DNA from 2 places in the Xanthobacter albus genome. Region 2 is predicted to be linked to the other one. Evidence: riboswitches for the same ligand, from Rfam matches in the RefSeq annotation. Region 2 holds a riboswitch; the other holds the start of a gene.
What was found. A riboswitch is a leader RNA that binds a small molecule or an ion and turns the genes downstream of it on or off. The one in region 2 is predicted to bind thiamine pyrophosphate.

Region 1 (6,959 bases), 150 kb from region 2:
CACGCTCATTCCAGCTCCCCGCATGGCGGCGGGCACGCGCCTCGGCCCATGCCCGCCGGAGTGCGGCCGAGGTTATATGAAACCGCGGGCTCTGTCGTGGCGCTGCGGAAGGTGCGGCTCCGTGAAAAAGGGCCCCGGCCGGAACGCGCCGGCCGTGGCCCTCATGCTTCGGCGCGGAGGGATTACTCCGCCGCGCTCACATAGAGCTTGCCGCCCTCGGCCAGGAACTCCTGCGACTTCTGGCGCATGCCCTCGGCCGCCGCCTCAGCGGTGAGGCCGCCGTCCGCCCCCTCCATCAGCTTGGCCTCGGCGCGCAGCTCCTGGGTGATCTTCATGGAGCAGAACTTCGGCCCGCACATGGAGCAGAAGTGCGCCACCTTGTGGGCGTCCTTGGGCAGGGTCTCGTCGTGGAACTTCTGCGCCGTGTCGGGGTCGAGACCCAGATGGAACTGGTCCTGCCAGCGGAAGTCGAAGCGCGCCCGGCTCACGGCATCGTCGCGGATCTGCGCGGCGGGGTGGCCCTTGGCGAGGTCGGCGGCGTGGGCGGCGATCTTGTAGGTGATGACGCCGGTCTTCACGTCGTCGCGGCCGGGCAGGCCCAGGTGCTCCTTGGGCGTCACGTAGCAGAGCATGGCGCAGCCGAACCAGCCGATCATGGCCGCGCCGATGCCGGAGGTGATGTGGTCGTAGCCGGGCGCGATGTCGGTGGTGAGCGGGCCGAGCGTGTAGAACGGCGCCTCGCCGCAGGCCTTGAGCTGCTTGTCCATGTTGGCCTTGATCTTGTGCATGGGCACGTGGCCCGGCCCCTCGATCATGACCTGGCAACCCTTCTGCCACGCGATGTTGGCGAGCTCGCCCAGGGTTTCCAGCTCGGCGAACTGGGCGGCGTCGTTGGCATCGGCGATGGAGCCGGGGCGCAGGCCGTCGCCCAGCGAGAAGGAAACGTCATAGGCCCGCATGATGTCGCAGATCTCGTCGAACCGCTCGTAGAGGAACGATTCGCGATGCCCCGCGAGGCACCAGCGCGCCATGATGGAGCCGCCGCGGCTGACGATGCCGGTGGTGCGCCGCGCGGTGAGCGGCACATAGGCCAGCCGCACGCCGGCATGGATGGTGAAATAGTCGATGCCCTGCTCGGCCTGCTCGATGAGCGTATCCTTGAACACCTCCCAGTCGAGCTTGAGCGGGTCGCCGCCCACCTTCTCCAGCGCCTGGTAGATCGGGACGGTGCCGATCGGCACCGGCGAGTTGCGCACGATCCAGGAACGGATGTTGTGGATGTTGCGCCCGGTGGAGAGGTCCATCACCGTATCGGCGCCCCAGCGGATGGCCCACACCATCTTCTCCACCTCGTCGGCGGCGGACGAGGTGACGGCCGAATTGCCGATGTTGGCGTTGATCTTCACCAGGAAGTTGCGGCCGATGACCATCGGCTCCAGCTCGGTGTGGTTGATGTTCGCCGGGATGATGGCACGCCCCCGCGCGATCTCGGACCGCACGAACTCGGGCGTGATGAAGGGCGGGATCTCCGCGCCGAAGCTCTCGCCGTCGGCGAGCGCCTCCGCGGCGCCCTCCACCGCCTCGGCGCGGCCGAGGTTCTCGCGGGCGGCCGCGAACACCATCTCCTGCGTGATGATGCCGGCGCGGGCGAACTCGTACTGGGTCGCCATCTGGCCGGGGGCGGCGCGGCGGATGGTGCGCTCGGCGGGGCAGGCCGCCACCAGCCGGTCGCCGGCAAAGCCGTTGTCCTCCGGCTTCACCTCGCGCGGGACGACGGCCTCGAAGCCGCGCCCGGCCACCCACGCCTCGCGCTGGCCCCGGATACCGGCGTCGAGGTCCACGGTGGGGGCGCATTCGGTGTAGAGGCCTGAGGAATCATAGACATGCACCGGCGGCTCGGCCGGGTCGGACAGCACGATCTCCCGCACCGGCACGCTCATGCCGGCCTGGCCGGGGACATCGATATAGACCTTGCGGGAGCCCACGATGGGGCCGGTGGTGACGGTCTTGGGACCGCCCGTGCTCATCTTGCTGGGATCGACGGCTGTGTTCATGGCGCATCCTCTCTGGCACACGAGCGATCCGAACTCGCCTGGGGCAGATTGGGTGCGGCTTCCGCCTGACCGCGACCGCGCATGCGCGTGCCGCAGGTTCCCGTCCCTCCGCCGGTATGAGCCGGATCAGGTTCAAGGGTCAGGGCGGCGCGCCCACTCTCAGCCCCCGCTCTCGGGGCCCCCCTCGGAACGATGCGACTGTCCGCGTCCGGCGCGCCTTTGTCAATCCGCGCCCTGCGGCAGGCGGGCGCAGAGCCCCGCCGACACGCGCCGGCCGTTGGGCTATACAGGCGCCACGAGTCGGTCGACCCGTCCCGCGCTCATCTTCAGGACCCTCCCATGGACGTGCAGACTTTCGATGTGCCCGACGTGAAGCTGGTGACGCCGAAGCGCTTCGGCGACAGCCGCGGCTTCTTCACCGAGACCTGGAGCGACCGGGTGTTCCGCGCCGAGGTGGCCGACATGGGCTTCGTGCAGGACAACCACTCCCTCTCGGCGCCTCGGGGCACCCTGCGCGGCCTGCACTACCAGAAGCCGCCCACCGCCCAGGGCAAGCTGGTGCGCGTGGTGCGCGGCGCCATCTTCGACGTGGCCGTGGACATCCGCCACGGCTCGCCCACCTTCGGCCGCCACGTGGCGGTGACGCTGGATGCCGCCACCGGCGCCCAGCTCTGGGTGCCGCCGGGCTTCCTCCACGGCTTCTGCACGCTGGAGGACGATTGCGAGGTGGTCTACAAGGTCACCGAATATTACAGCCCCGCCGATGACGGCGGCGTGGCCTTCGACGACCCCGACATCGGCATCGCCTGGCCGGTGCCCGCGGCGGAGCTGGTGCTCTCCGACAAGGACCGCAAGCACCCGCGCCTCAAGGACCTGCCGGCCTTTTTCAGCTACCGCTGAGCCCCTCCGGGGCGCGGATGCTTCAGCCATCCGCGCCCCGCAGCGCAGGGGGTCAGCTGGCGAACAGGAGAATGCCGGCACCGAGCAGCAGCTCGCCCACCAGCACCCCGGCGAATACCGAGCGCCGCAGCAGCGCGAAGCCCGCGACGCCGCCCGCCACCGCCCCGAGCCGCACCAGCAGCGGCACCGCCAGCAGCGGCCCGGCGGGCACGAACAGCAGCCGCGCGATCACCGCCGCCAGCAGCGCCGTCGCCACCGCCTTCACCCAGTGGAACACCTCGCTGCCCGCCTCCACCCGCCGGCCGGCGAGCACCGCGAGCGAGCGCCACACCTCCGTGGGCAGGAAGCCCACCAGCACGACGATGAGCACCGCCGCGCCTTCCGTCAGCGCCGCGCTCATGCCCGCCTCCGATGCCGGCGCCCGGCCATGTAGGCGAGCGTGCCGCCGCCCACCCCCGCGATCAGCAGGTCCAGCCCGCCGTCGAGCCCGGTGACAAAGGGCATGATGATGAAGCCGGCGCCGAGCGCCAGCCACTCCGTGAGCGAAGAGGCATTGCGCACCATGAGCACGGAGAAGGACAGCGGCGTGAGGAACAGGAGCATGCCCGCGAGCGGGCCCGAGAGGCTGCCGGCCATGAGATAGCCCACCACCGTGCCGGCCATGCTCACGCTCACCAGCGTGTTGGCGAGGCCGAGGGTGAAGGGCACCCGCGCCTCTCCCGGCAGGTGCGGCAGCAGGCGCAGCCCCTCCACCCACAGCGTCATCGCCACATAGTGGGCGCACAGCAGCTCGATCAGCATGCTGCGGCGCGGGCCGCGCATGTAGGGGGCCACCGAGACCACCATGGGCAGAAGCCGCATGGAGGAGAGCGTGACGGCGAAGGCGAGGGCCGGCAGCGCCGAGCCGGCGGCGAGGCCACCCACCAGGATCACCTGCGCCGGCAGCGCCCACACCAGCAGCGTGGAAAGCACCCCCGCCCCGAGCGGAAAGGCGAGCCCCTGCAGCAGCGCGCCGAAGCCGGTGTAGCTGGCGAACAGCACCAGGGCCGGCACGGAGATGCCGTGGCGCGCGCCCTGGAGCGCCCAGCCCAGGGTGGAGCGGAGGGGCGGCGGTGCGGGGTCGGGAGGGGGCCGGTGGGACATGGAAAGGCCGTGCAGGAGTCTTCACTGGTGTTGGTAAGGTCGCCATACCATTTGCGCGGGGGATGCGACAGGCCCGCGCGTCACGGCGCCCGCGCGGGCGCCTTTCCCGCACGGGCGGTGTAATGTAGGCAGGACCGGCGGCGCGCGAAACGATTGCAGCGCCGCCGCCGCGACGTCATCCTCCCTGCGCCTGCTCCGAATCGGTCGCCTGCCCGTGCTTCGCATCGACATTCCGTATCGCGACCCGTTCGCCGTCTTCCACGCCTTCGCCGACGCGCCCTTCTGCGCCTTCCTGGATAGCGCCGCCGCCGGTGATCCCCGCGCGCGCTTCTCCTACGTCTGCGCCGATCCGTTCCGCGTCGTCACCGCCGACGGGGCGGGCACGAAGGTGGACGGGCGGGAGGTGGCGGGCGCCCCGTTCCAGGTGCTCGCCCGCGCGCTCGCCGACCATGCGGATGCGCCGGCCCCGCGCACGGAAAATAGCGCCATGCCCTTCACCGGCGGCGCTGTGGGCTTCCTGGGCTACGATCTCGGCCGCCATCTGGAACGCCTGCCCGCCCCCCGCGCGGGGCGGCCCCCGGTGCCGGAAATGGCCATGGGCCTTTACGATGTCGTGCTCGCCTTCGACCATGCCGAAAGGCGCGCCTGCCTCTTCTCCTCCGGCCTGCCGGAGACCGATCCCGCCGCGCGCCGGCGACGCGCCGAGGCGCGGGCGGCCGAAGTGCTCGACCGTCTCGCTTCCGCCCCCGCCGCGGCGCCGGCACCGGACTGGACCGTGACCGGCCGCTTCGCGCCCGACCAGCCGCGCGCCGCGGTGGAAGCCTCGGTGGCGCGGGTGATCGAGTACATCCGCGCCGGAGACATCTTCCAGGCCAACCTGACCCAGCAGATGCGCGCGCCCCTGCCGGCGGGGCTCACGGACCTTCAGCTCTATGCCCGGCTGCGGGCGGTGAGCCCCACGCCGTTCGCGGCCTTCCTGCGCTGCGGGCCGGAGCTTGCGGTGCTCAGTGCCTCGCCCGAGCGCTTCCTCAGCCTCGATGCGGACGGGCGCGTGGAGACCCGCCCCATCAAGGGCACCCGCCGCCGCGCCGCCGACCCGGCCGCCGACGCCGCACTGGCCGCCGCGCTTCTCGCCTCGGTGAAAGACCGGGCGGAAAACCTCATGATCGTGGACCTCATGCGCAACGACCTCAGCCGCGTGAGCCGGGTGGGCAGCGTGAAGGTGCCGGTGCTGTGCGGGCTCGAAACCTTCGCCAACGTCCACCATCTCGTCTCGGTGGTGGAGAGCCGGCTGCGGGAGGGCCTGGGCCCGATGGACCTGCTCACCGCCTGCTTCCCCGGCGGCTCCATCACCGGCGCGCCCAAGATCCGCGCCATGGAGATCATCCACGAGCTGGAGCCCTTCCCGCGCGGCGTCTATTGCGGCTCGGTGGCCTGGATCGGCTTCGACGGCGCCATGGATTCCTCCATCGTCATCCGCACCATCACCCGCGCCGGCGAGACGCTGCTCACCCATGCCGGCGGCGGCATCGTGGCGGATTCGGACCCGGCGGACGAATACGAGGAGAGCCTCGTGAAGCTCGCGCCCATGCTGCGCGCCCTTTCCGGAGAAGGCCGGTGAAGCTCTATCTCAACGGCGCCCTGATGGAGGCCGGGGAAGCCCATATCGCCCCCGGCGATCGCGGCTTCACCCTGGGCGACGGCCTGTTCGAGACCCTGCGGGTGCGCGGCGGCTTCCTGCGGCGCCTGCCGGCCCATCTCGCCCGCCTCACCCGAGGTGCCGCGGTGCTGGGCCTGCCCCTGCCGGCGCTGGATTTCGGCGCGGCGCTGGAACAGGTGCGGGCCGCCAATGCCCTCGACGACGGGGTGCTGCGCCTCACGGTGACCCGGGGCAGCGGCCCGCGCGGCGTGCTGCCGCCGGCGGAGCCCCACCCCACGGTGCTCATCACCGCCGCGCCCATGGCGCCGCCCCCGCCGCCGGCGCGGCTCATCATCGCCAGCGTCACAAGGCGCAACGAGCGCTCGCCACTGTCCCAGGTGAAGTCCCTCAACTATCTCGACAACATCCTCGCCCGCCAGGAGGCGGCGCGGGCCGGCGCCGACGACGCGCTGCTGCTCAATACCAGGGAGCGCCTCGCGGAGAGCACCATCGCCAACCTGTTCGCGGTGATCGACGGGCGGCTCGTCACCCCGCCGGTGTCGGAAGGCGCCCTGCCCGGCGTGATGCGGGCGGCGGTGAAGGCCCAGGGGGCGGAGGAACGGCCTCTGACACCGGACGACCTCGCCCAGGCGGAAGAGATCTTCCTCACCTCCAGCCTCGGCATCCGCCCGGTGGCGCGCCTGACCGAGCGGGCGTTCAGCGTCTTTCCGGTGGCGGAGCGCCTCGCGGCCCATCTCGGCGAGGCGTGATGGCCGCTCCCACCCTGCGCACGCCACGGCTGCTGCTGCGCCCCTGGCGGACCGAGGACCGCGACGCCCTGTGGGCCATGCAGTCCGACCCGGCGGTGATGGAATTCCTGATGCCGGTGCCCGACCGCGCCGCCTCGGACGCGGTGGCCGACCGCATCGCCCTCCATTTCGCGAACCACGGCTTCGGCCTGTGGGTGGCGGAGGTGCCGGGGGTGACGCCGTTCGCCGGCTATTGCGGCCTCGTGCATGTGCCATATGCCGCCCATTTCACCCCTGCGGTGGAAATCGGCTGGCGCTTCCTGCGTGCGTCCTGGGGCCATGGCTATGCCACCGAGGCCGCCCGCGCCTGCCTGCGCCACGGCTTCGATGTGCTCGGGCTCGGTGAGATCATCGCCCTCACCGTGCCCGCGAACCGCCGCTCGCGCGCGGTGATGGAGCGGCTCGGCATGACCC
Region 2 (6,959 bases):
AGCACGAGCGGCTCGTGGCCAGCTATGGCGGCGCCTACAACGATCCCGAGCTGAAGGCCCTCATCCAGCAGGTGGTGGAGCGGCTGGTGGCGGCCTCCGAGCGGCCGGACCTGAAATACCGCGTCACGGTGCTGAACTCGCCGGCCGTGAATGCCTTCGCCCTGCCCGACGGCTCCCTTTATGTCACACGCGGGCTGCTGGCGCTCGCCAACGACACCTCCGAGATGTCCTCGGTGCTGGCGCACGAGATGGCGCACGTCATCGCCCGCCACGCCAATATCCGCGAGGACCAGGTGAAGCAGGCGGTGCTGGTGAGCCGCGTCATCTCCGACGTGGTGAACGACCCAGACCTCGGGGCGCTCGCCATGCAGAAGAGCCAGCGCACCCTCGCCTCCTTCTCCCGCGGGCAGGAGCTTGAAGCGGACGCCATCGGCGTCGGCATCGCCTCGCGCGCGGGGTTCGACCCCTACGGCGCCTCGCGCTTCCTCACCGACATGGGCCGATCCTCCGAGATGCGCTCCACCGCGCTCGGCGGCTCCGCCACGCCGCCGGAGATGGATTTCCTCTCCTCCCATCCGGCCACGCCCGAGCGCATCTCCATCGCCATCGCCAACGCGCGCCAGTATGCCGTTCCCGGCAACGGCGAGCGCGACCGCAGCGCCTATCTCTCGGCCATCGACGGCATGGTCTATGGCGACGACCCCAAGGAAGGCTTCGTGCGCGGGCGCAAGTTCTTCCACCCCAAGCTCGGCTTCACCTTCACCGCGCCCGAGGGCTTCTCGCTGGAGAACACCTCCCAGGCGGTGCTGGGCGCCACCGGCTCCGGGCGCGAGGCGCTGCGGCTCGACGCCGTGCGCGTGAGCCCCGACCAGTCGCTGGCGCAATATCTCTCCTCGGGCTGGATCGACGGGGTGGAGATCAACACGGTCGAGACCCTGAGCGTGAACGGCTTTTCCGCCGCCACCGCCATCGCGCGCGGCGACCAGTGGTCGTTCCGCATGTTCGCCATCCGCTTCGGCTCGGATGTCTATCGCCTCATCTTCGCCGCCCGCGAGCTGACGCCCGAGCTGGACCAGCGCTTCCGCGCCGCCGCCAGCACCTTCCGGCGCGTCTCCTCCGGCGAGGCGGAGACGGTGAAGCCGCTGCGCCTGCGGCTGGTCACGGTGGGCTTCGGCGACACGCCCGACAAGATCGCCACCCGCATGCAGGTGCCCGACCGCCACCTGGAGCGCTTCCTGACGCTCAACGGCCTCGATGCCAACGCCAAGCTGAAATACGGCGACAAGGTCAAGATCATCGCCGAGTGAGCCCGCGGGTGCATGTTGCACCGCAGCGAAATGGGCGTAATCTGATAGCCGGCAAATCATAATGACGGAGATTCCGGCGTTTCGTCGCGCCGGCCTCCGCCGTCCGCCGGCACCGAAAGAGCGCCTTCGAGCCGCGTCGGGATGAACTTGAGGAAGGGGTGGCCATGACCTTTTCCGTCACGCTGATCGATCTCGCCGGCTACGCGGCCTTGCTGCTGTGGGGCACGCACATGGTGCGCAGCGCCGTGGAGCAGGCCCTGGGGCCGCGGCTGAAGGCGGTGCTGGCGCGGGCATTGCGCAACCGCTGGCAGGGGTTCGCGGCCGGGCTCGCCATCACCGCCCTGCTCCAGAGCAGCACCGCCACCGCCTTCATGGTCTCCGGCTTCGCCGCCGCGGGGTTCGTCGATCTGGTTCCCGCGCTCGCCGCCATGCTGGGGGCCAATGTGGGCACCACGCTGATCGTGCAGGTGCTCTCCTTCGATGTCGCCGCCGCCGCGCCGGGGCTGGTGCTGGCGGGCCTCATCATGTTCCGCACGCAGCGCGGCTCCGCCGCCCACGACCTCGGGCAGGCCGTCATCGGTCTCGGCCTCATCCTCATCGCCCTGCACCAGCTCGTGGAGCTGATGCGGCCGCTGGAGGATGCACCATCCCTGCGCATGCTGCTGGGGCAGGTGGCGACCGTGCCCATGCTGGACGTGATCCTGGCGGCCGCCCTCACCTGGGCGGTGCACTCCTCGGTGGCCGTGGTGCTCATCGTCATGTCGCTGGCGAGCCAGGGCGTCGTGCCGCCCAATGCCGCCTTCGCGCTCATCCTCGGCGCCAATCTCGGCAGCGCCCTGGCACCGGCGCTGGAAGCGGCGGGCGGAAGCGACCCCGCCGCCCGCCGCCTGCCCTGGGGCAATCTCATCAACCGGGCACTGGGGGTGGCGCTCGCCCTCGCCTTCATCGAGCCCATCGGCCGCTTCATGGTGACCATGCAGAGCGATCCGGGCCGGGCGGCCGCGGACTTCCACACCCTGTTCAACCTGGTGACGGCGGCGGCCTTCCTGCCGCTGCTCTCGCCCTTCTCGAAGCTGCTCCGCCGCCTTTATCCCGACCGCGAGGACCCGGCCGACCCGAGCCGACCCATCTATCTGGAGCCCGCCGCGCGCGAGACGCCCATCGTGGCCGTGGGCGCGGCGGCGCGGGAGGCCATGCGGCTCGCCGACACGGTGGGCGACATGCTGGCGAGCGCGCGCGAGGCCCTCATCTCCGGCGACCGCAGGCGGCTGGCCGAGACCCAGGGCATGGACGACATCCTCGACCGGCTCAACCGCGAGATCAAAACCTATCTCACCGCCATCGACCCGGCCGAGCTCACCGAAACCGACCGGGCGCGGGTGGACGAAATCCTCACCTTCGCCACCAACATGGAGCAGGCGGGCGACGTGGTGCACCACAACCTTCTGCTGCATGCCGCGAAGAGGCTGAAGCGGGGCCTCTCCTTTTCACCCGAGGGCCGGCGTGAGCTGGAAATGCTGCTGAACCGGCTCGCCGACAACGTGCGGCTCGCCGCCTCCCTGTTCCTCACCGCCGACCCGCGCGCGGCGCGGCTGCTGGCGGGTGAGAAGGCGGCCTTCCGCGCCAGCGAGAGCCTCGCCACCCGCACCCACTTCGACCATCTGCGCTCGGGGCTCGTGCACCTCGCGGAGGCGAGCACGCTGCACCTGGACCTCATCCGCGACCTGAAGCTCATCAACGCCCATATCGTCGCGGCGGCGGCCTATCCGGTACTGGAGCGCTCCGGCGAGCTGCTGGCCAGCCGGCTTGCGGACGAGGCCGTCGCCCATCCGGGCTGAGGGGCGCCCCATCGAAAACTCCTGAGCCACCTTGCGATATGGGCCCGGCCGTGGATAATGCGCCTCGGCCTGGGGTGCCGCGCGTGCACGCGGCTGAGATCATACCCATCGAACCTGTCTGGATCATGCCAGCGTAGGGAGGTGCCGATGAGCGAGAGCTTGTCGCCTGTTTCATCGTCTTCCGCCACATCCCCCGCGCGCCCGCGGGTCGCCATCGTGGGCGCCGGCGTCATGGGCCTTTCGCTGGGCTGGCGCCTCGCGCGCGCCGGCTGCGCGGTGGATATCTACGAGGCCGGCGTTGCCGGGCGCGGCGCCAGCCATGCGGCCGCCGGCATGCTGGCCGCGTGCGCCGAGGCAGAGCCCGGCGAGGATGAGCTGCTCGCCCTCAACCGCCTGAGCCAGGCCCTGTGGCCGCAGTTCGAGGCCGAGCTCGAGGCCGAATCGGGCACCAGCGTGGACCTGCGCACCGAGGGCACCCTCACCATCGGCCTCACCGCCGACGACGCCGCCCGCCTGCGCCACCTGTTCGCGCTCCAGACCTCCCTCGGCCTGCCGGTGGAGTGGCTCGGCGCCGCCGCCGTGCGCCGCCTGGAACCGCACCTCGCCGGCCAGCTTTCCGGCGCCATCCTGAGCGCCGAGGACCATCAGGTGGACAACCGCAAGGTGGTTTCCGCCCTGCTCACGGCCGTCGCCCGCGCCGGCGCGCGGCTGCACGAGAACAGCCCCGTCAGCCGGGTCGCCACCCAAAGCGGCAAGGCCATGGGCGTGGTGGTGGGCGACGAGCTGAAGGCCGCCGACATGGTCATCCTGGCCGCCGGCGCCTGGAGCCGGGGGGTGGACATCACCCCCGCCGCGCCGCTGCCGGTGCGCCCGGTGAAGGGCCAGATGATGGCCCTGCGCATGGACCCTGCGGCTCCGCTCGTGAACCACGTCATCTGGGCCCCCCATTCCTACATCGTCCCCCGCCGCGACGGCCGCCTCATCCTGGGCGCCACCACGGAGGAGAAGGGCTTCGACACCGACCTCACGGCCGGCGGGCAGCTCGCCCTGCTCACCTATGCATGGCGCGCGCTGCCGGCCATCGAGGAATTGTCCATCCACGAGCAATGGGTGGGCTTCCGCCCCGGCAGCCGCGACGACGCGCCCATTCTCGGCCCGGCCGAGGAGGTGGACGGGCTGGTCTATGCCACCGGGCACCACCGCAACGGCATCCTGCTGCTGGCCGTGACCGCCAAGGTGGTGGCCGACTTCGTGCTCGAAGGCCGCCTCAATTCGGTGGCCGCCCCCTTCCGCGCCGGCCGCTTCGCGCCGCGCGCGGCGGCGGAGTGAGAGCCATGACGGCCCCCCTGGAGCTGACCGTGAACGGCGCCGCCGAAGCCCTGCCGGCCGCCACCATCGCCGACCTCATCGGCGCCAAGGGGCTCGACCCGGCGCAGAAGGGCATCGCCGTGGCGCTCAACGGCGCCGTGGTGCCGCGCCGCGCATGGGGCGACACCCGCCTTTCCGCCGGCGACACGGTGGAGATCATCACCGCCAAGCAGGGCGGCTGAGCCGGCGCGACAGGACACGAGAACGACCATGAGCACGAATGCCGATCCCCTCGTCATCGCCGGGCGCACCTTCCAGTCGCGCCTATTCCTCGGCACGGCGGGGTATCCCAACCAGAAGGTGTTCCTCGACGCGCTCGCCGCCTCGGGCGCGGAGATGGCGACCGCCTCCATCCGCCGCATCAGCCTCAGCGGCTATGAGGAGAGCCTGACGGACCTCCTCACCGGCCGCGTCCACATCCTGCCCAACACCGCCGGCTGCCAGACCGCCAAGGACGCCGTGCTCACCGCCGAACTGGCGCGCGAGGCGCTGGAGACCGACTGGGTGAAGCTGGAGGTGATCGGCGACCGCGAGCTGCTCTACCCCAATGTGGAGGAGCTGCTCAAAGCCACCGAGGATCTCGTGAATCGCGGCTTCGTGGTGCTGCCCTATTGCAATGACGATCCCGTCACCTGCCAGAAGCTGGCGGACCTGGGAGCCGCCACCGTGATGCCCCTCGGCTCCATGATCGGCTCAGGCCTCGGCATCGCCAATCCGCACATGATCGAACTGATCTGCACGCGCTCACCGGTGCCGGTGGTGCTGGACGCCGGCATCGGCACCGCCTCCGACGCCGCGCTCGCCATGGAGCTGGGCTGCTCGGCGGTGCTGCTCAACACGGCGGTGTCCAAAGCGCTCGATCCGGTGCGCATGGCGCGCGCCTTCCGCCACGCGGTGGAGGGCGGGCGTCTGGCGCGCCTCTCCGGGCGCATCCCCAGGAAGCTGCATGCGGAGGCGTCCAGCCCCGAGTTCGGCCTCGTGGGAAGCTGAACGGCCGTGCTGCCGGCGCCGCCGCTGCTTCTCATCACCGACCGCCGGCAGGCGCGCGGCGACCTCGCCGGGCTCGTGGCCGCCGCCTGCGCGGGCGGCTGCCGCTGGATCTCCCTGCGCGAGAAGGACCTGCCGGAGGCCGAACAGCTCGCCCTCTTTGCCCGCCTGCGGGCCGCCGCCGCCCCATTCGCCGCCCGGCTGACGCTCCACGGCACGCCGGAGCTGGCGCGGACGGCGGGCGCGGACGGGGTGCACCTGCCGGATGGCGGCGACGTGGCGGCCGCGCGGGCGCTGCTCGGCCCCCGTGCCCTCATCGGCCTTTCCGTCCACACGCTCGCGGATGCCGGCGGGAGCAACGCCGCGCGCGCGGACTACATCACCGCGAGCCCCGTGTTCCAGACGATCTCCAAGCCCGGATACGGCCCGGCGCTGGGCGGGGCCGGCCTTGCCGCCTTCGCCGCCACGGCGGCGGTGCCGGTGGTCGCCCTCGGCGGGATCGAGGCGCACACCGCGCGCTCCTGCCTGGATGCGGGGGCGCGGGGCGTTGCCGTCATGGGCGCGGTGATGCGCGCGGATGACCCGGCCGAGAGCATTCGCCGCCTGATCGCGGCGCTGGATCACCTGCCCGCGCCGGGCGGCAAGCCCGCTTGAGCGCCCGGCGCGACGATCCGCTGGGTTACTCCGCCCATTCCATGTCGCCAGTGAAGATGATGGTGAGCCACCGGTCCGGGCTGTCCGGCCCGATGGCGCTGCCGATGGCGTCGCGCATGGCGTCCCACTCCGTGATGGCGCGCGCCGGCGCGTCGGCGGGGACGATGAAGTACAGCTCGATCTGCTGTGCCCGCCCCACCTTCGCGACATAGGCCCTGAAGGACCTGAAGCCGTAGGTCGCCATCGCCTTGCGGGCGACCTCGTCCACGTGCGCCTTCAGGTCGCTCGGGGTCACCAGCAGGATGTCGGCCAGCGCCTGCTTCACCGTGCCCACCGGCAGCGGGATGAGGACGAGGCAGACCACCGCCAGCACCGCCGGGTCCACATAAGGCGCGAGCCAGCCGTAGGTCGTGCCCTCGATGGCCGCGCCGATGGTGAAGGCCACCAGCAGCGCCAGGGTGATGCCCCCCGACATGACCCAGGCCCGCGCGTCGAGGGCAATGAAGTCGGAGCGGATGCTGCGGTTTGCCCGCATCTCCAGCACCGCCGCCAGCGCGCAGGCGAGCACCGTCACCACCGCATAGACGATGGCGAAGCCGAACTCGAGCGGACGCCCGCCGTCCAGGAGCAGGCTCACCGCATTGAAGAAGGCATAGGCGGAAACGCCCATCAGCAGGATGCCGTTGAGCCCGAGCACCATGGGCTCCAGATGCCAGAAACCCACCGTGAACCGATCCCGCAGCCGCTTCGAGGCGGCGGCGGCATCGGTATAGGAGCGGATCAGGTTCACCACGGTGAGGGCGAG

Region 1: another riboswitch for thiamine pyrophosphate. It lies ahead of thiC (phosphomethylpyrimidine synthase ThiC); the one in region 2 lies ahead of thiO (glycine oxidase ThiO).

The regions. Positions count from the first base shown of each region.
Region 1 is NZ_CM195532.1:2,124,282-2,131,240, reverse strand. Features, by position in the region: gene V5F75_RS09470 (FUSC family protein) at 1-9, opposite strand, end outside; gene thiC (phosphomethylpyrimidine synthase ThiC) at 183-2,054, opposite strand; TPP riboswitch at 2,141-2,249, opposite strand; gene rfbC (dTDP-4-dehydrorhamnose 3,5-epimerase) at 2,394-2,954, shown strand; gene V5F75_RS09455 (AzlD domain-containing protein) at 3,007-3,354, opposite strand; gene V5F75_RS09450 (AzlC family ABC transporter permease) at 3,351-4,097, opposite strand; gene pabB (aminodeoxychorismate synthase component I) at 4,312-5,718, shown strand; gene V5F75_RS09440 (aminotransferase class IV) at 5,715-6,506, shown strand; gene V5F75_RS09435 (GNAT family N-acetyltransferase) at 6,506-6,959, shown strand, end outside.
Region 2 is NZ_CM195532.1:2,278,879-2,285,837, reverse strand. Features, by position in the region: gene V5F75_RS10195 (M48 family metalloprotease) at 1-1,307, shown strand, start outside; gene V5F75_RS10190 (Na/Pi cotransporter family protein) at 1,472-3,145, shown strand; TPP riboswitch at 3,206-3,302, shown strand; gene thiO (glycine oxidase ThiO) at 3,293-4,474, shown strand; gene thiS (sulfur carrier protein ThiS) at 4,480-4,695, shown strand; gene V5F75_RS10175 (thiazole synthase) at 4,724-5,503, shown strand; gene V5F75_RS10170 (thiamine phosphate synthase) at 5,510-6,154, shown strand; gene V5F75_RS10165 (cation diffusion facilitator family transporter) at 6,180-6,959, opposite strand, start outside.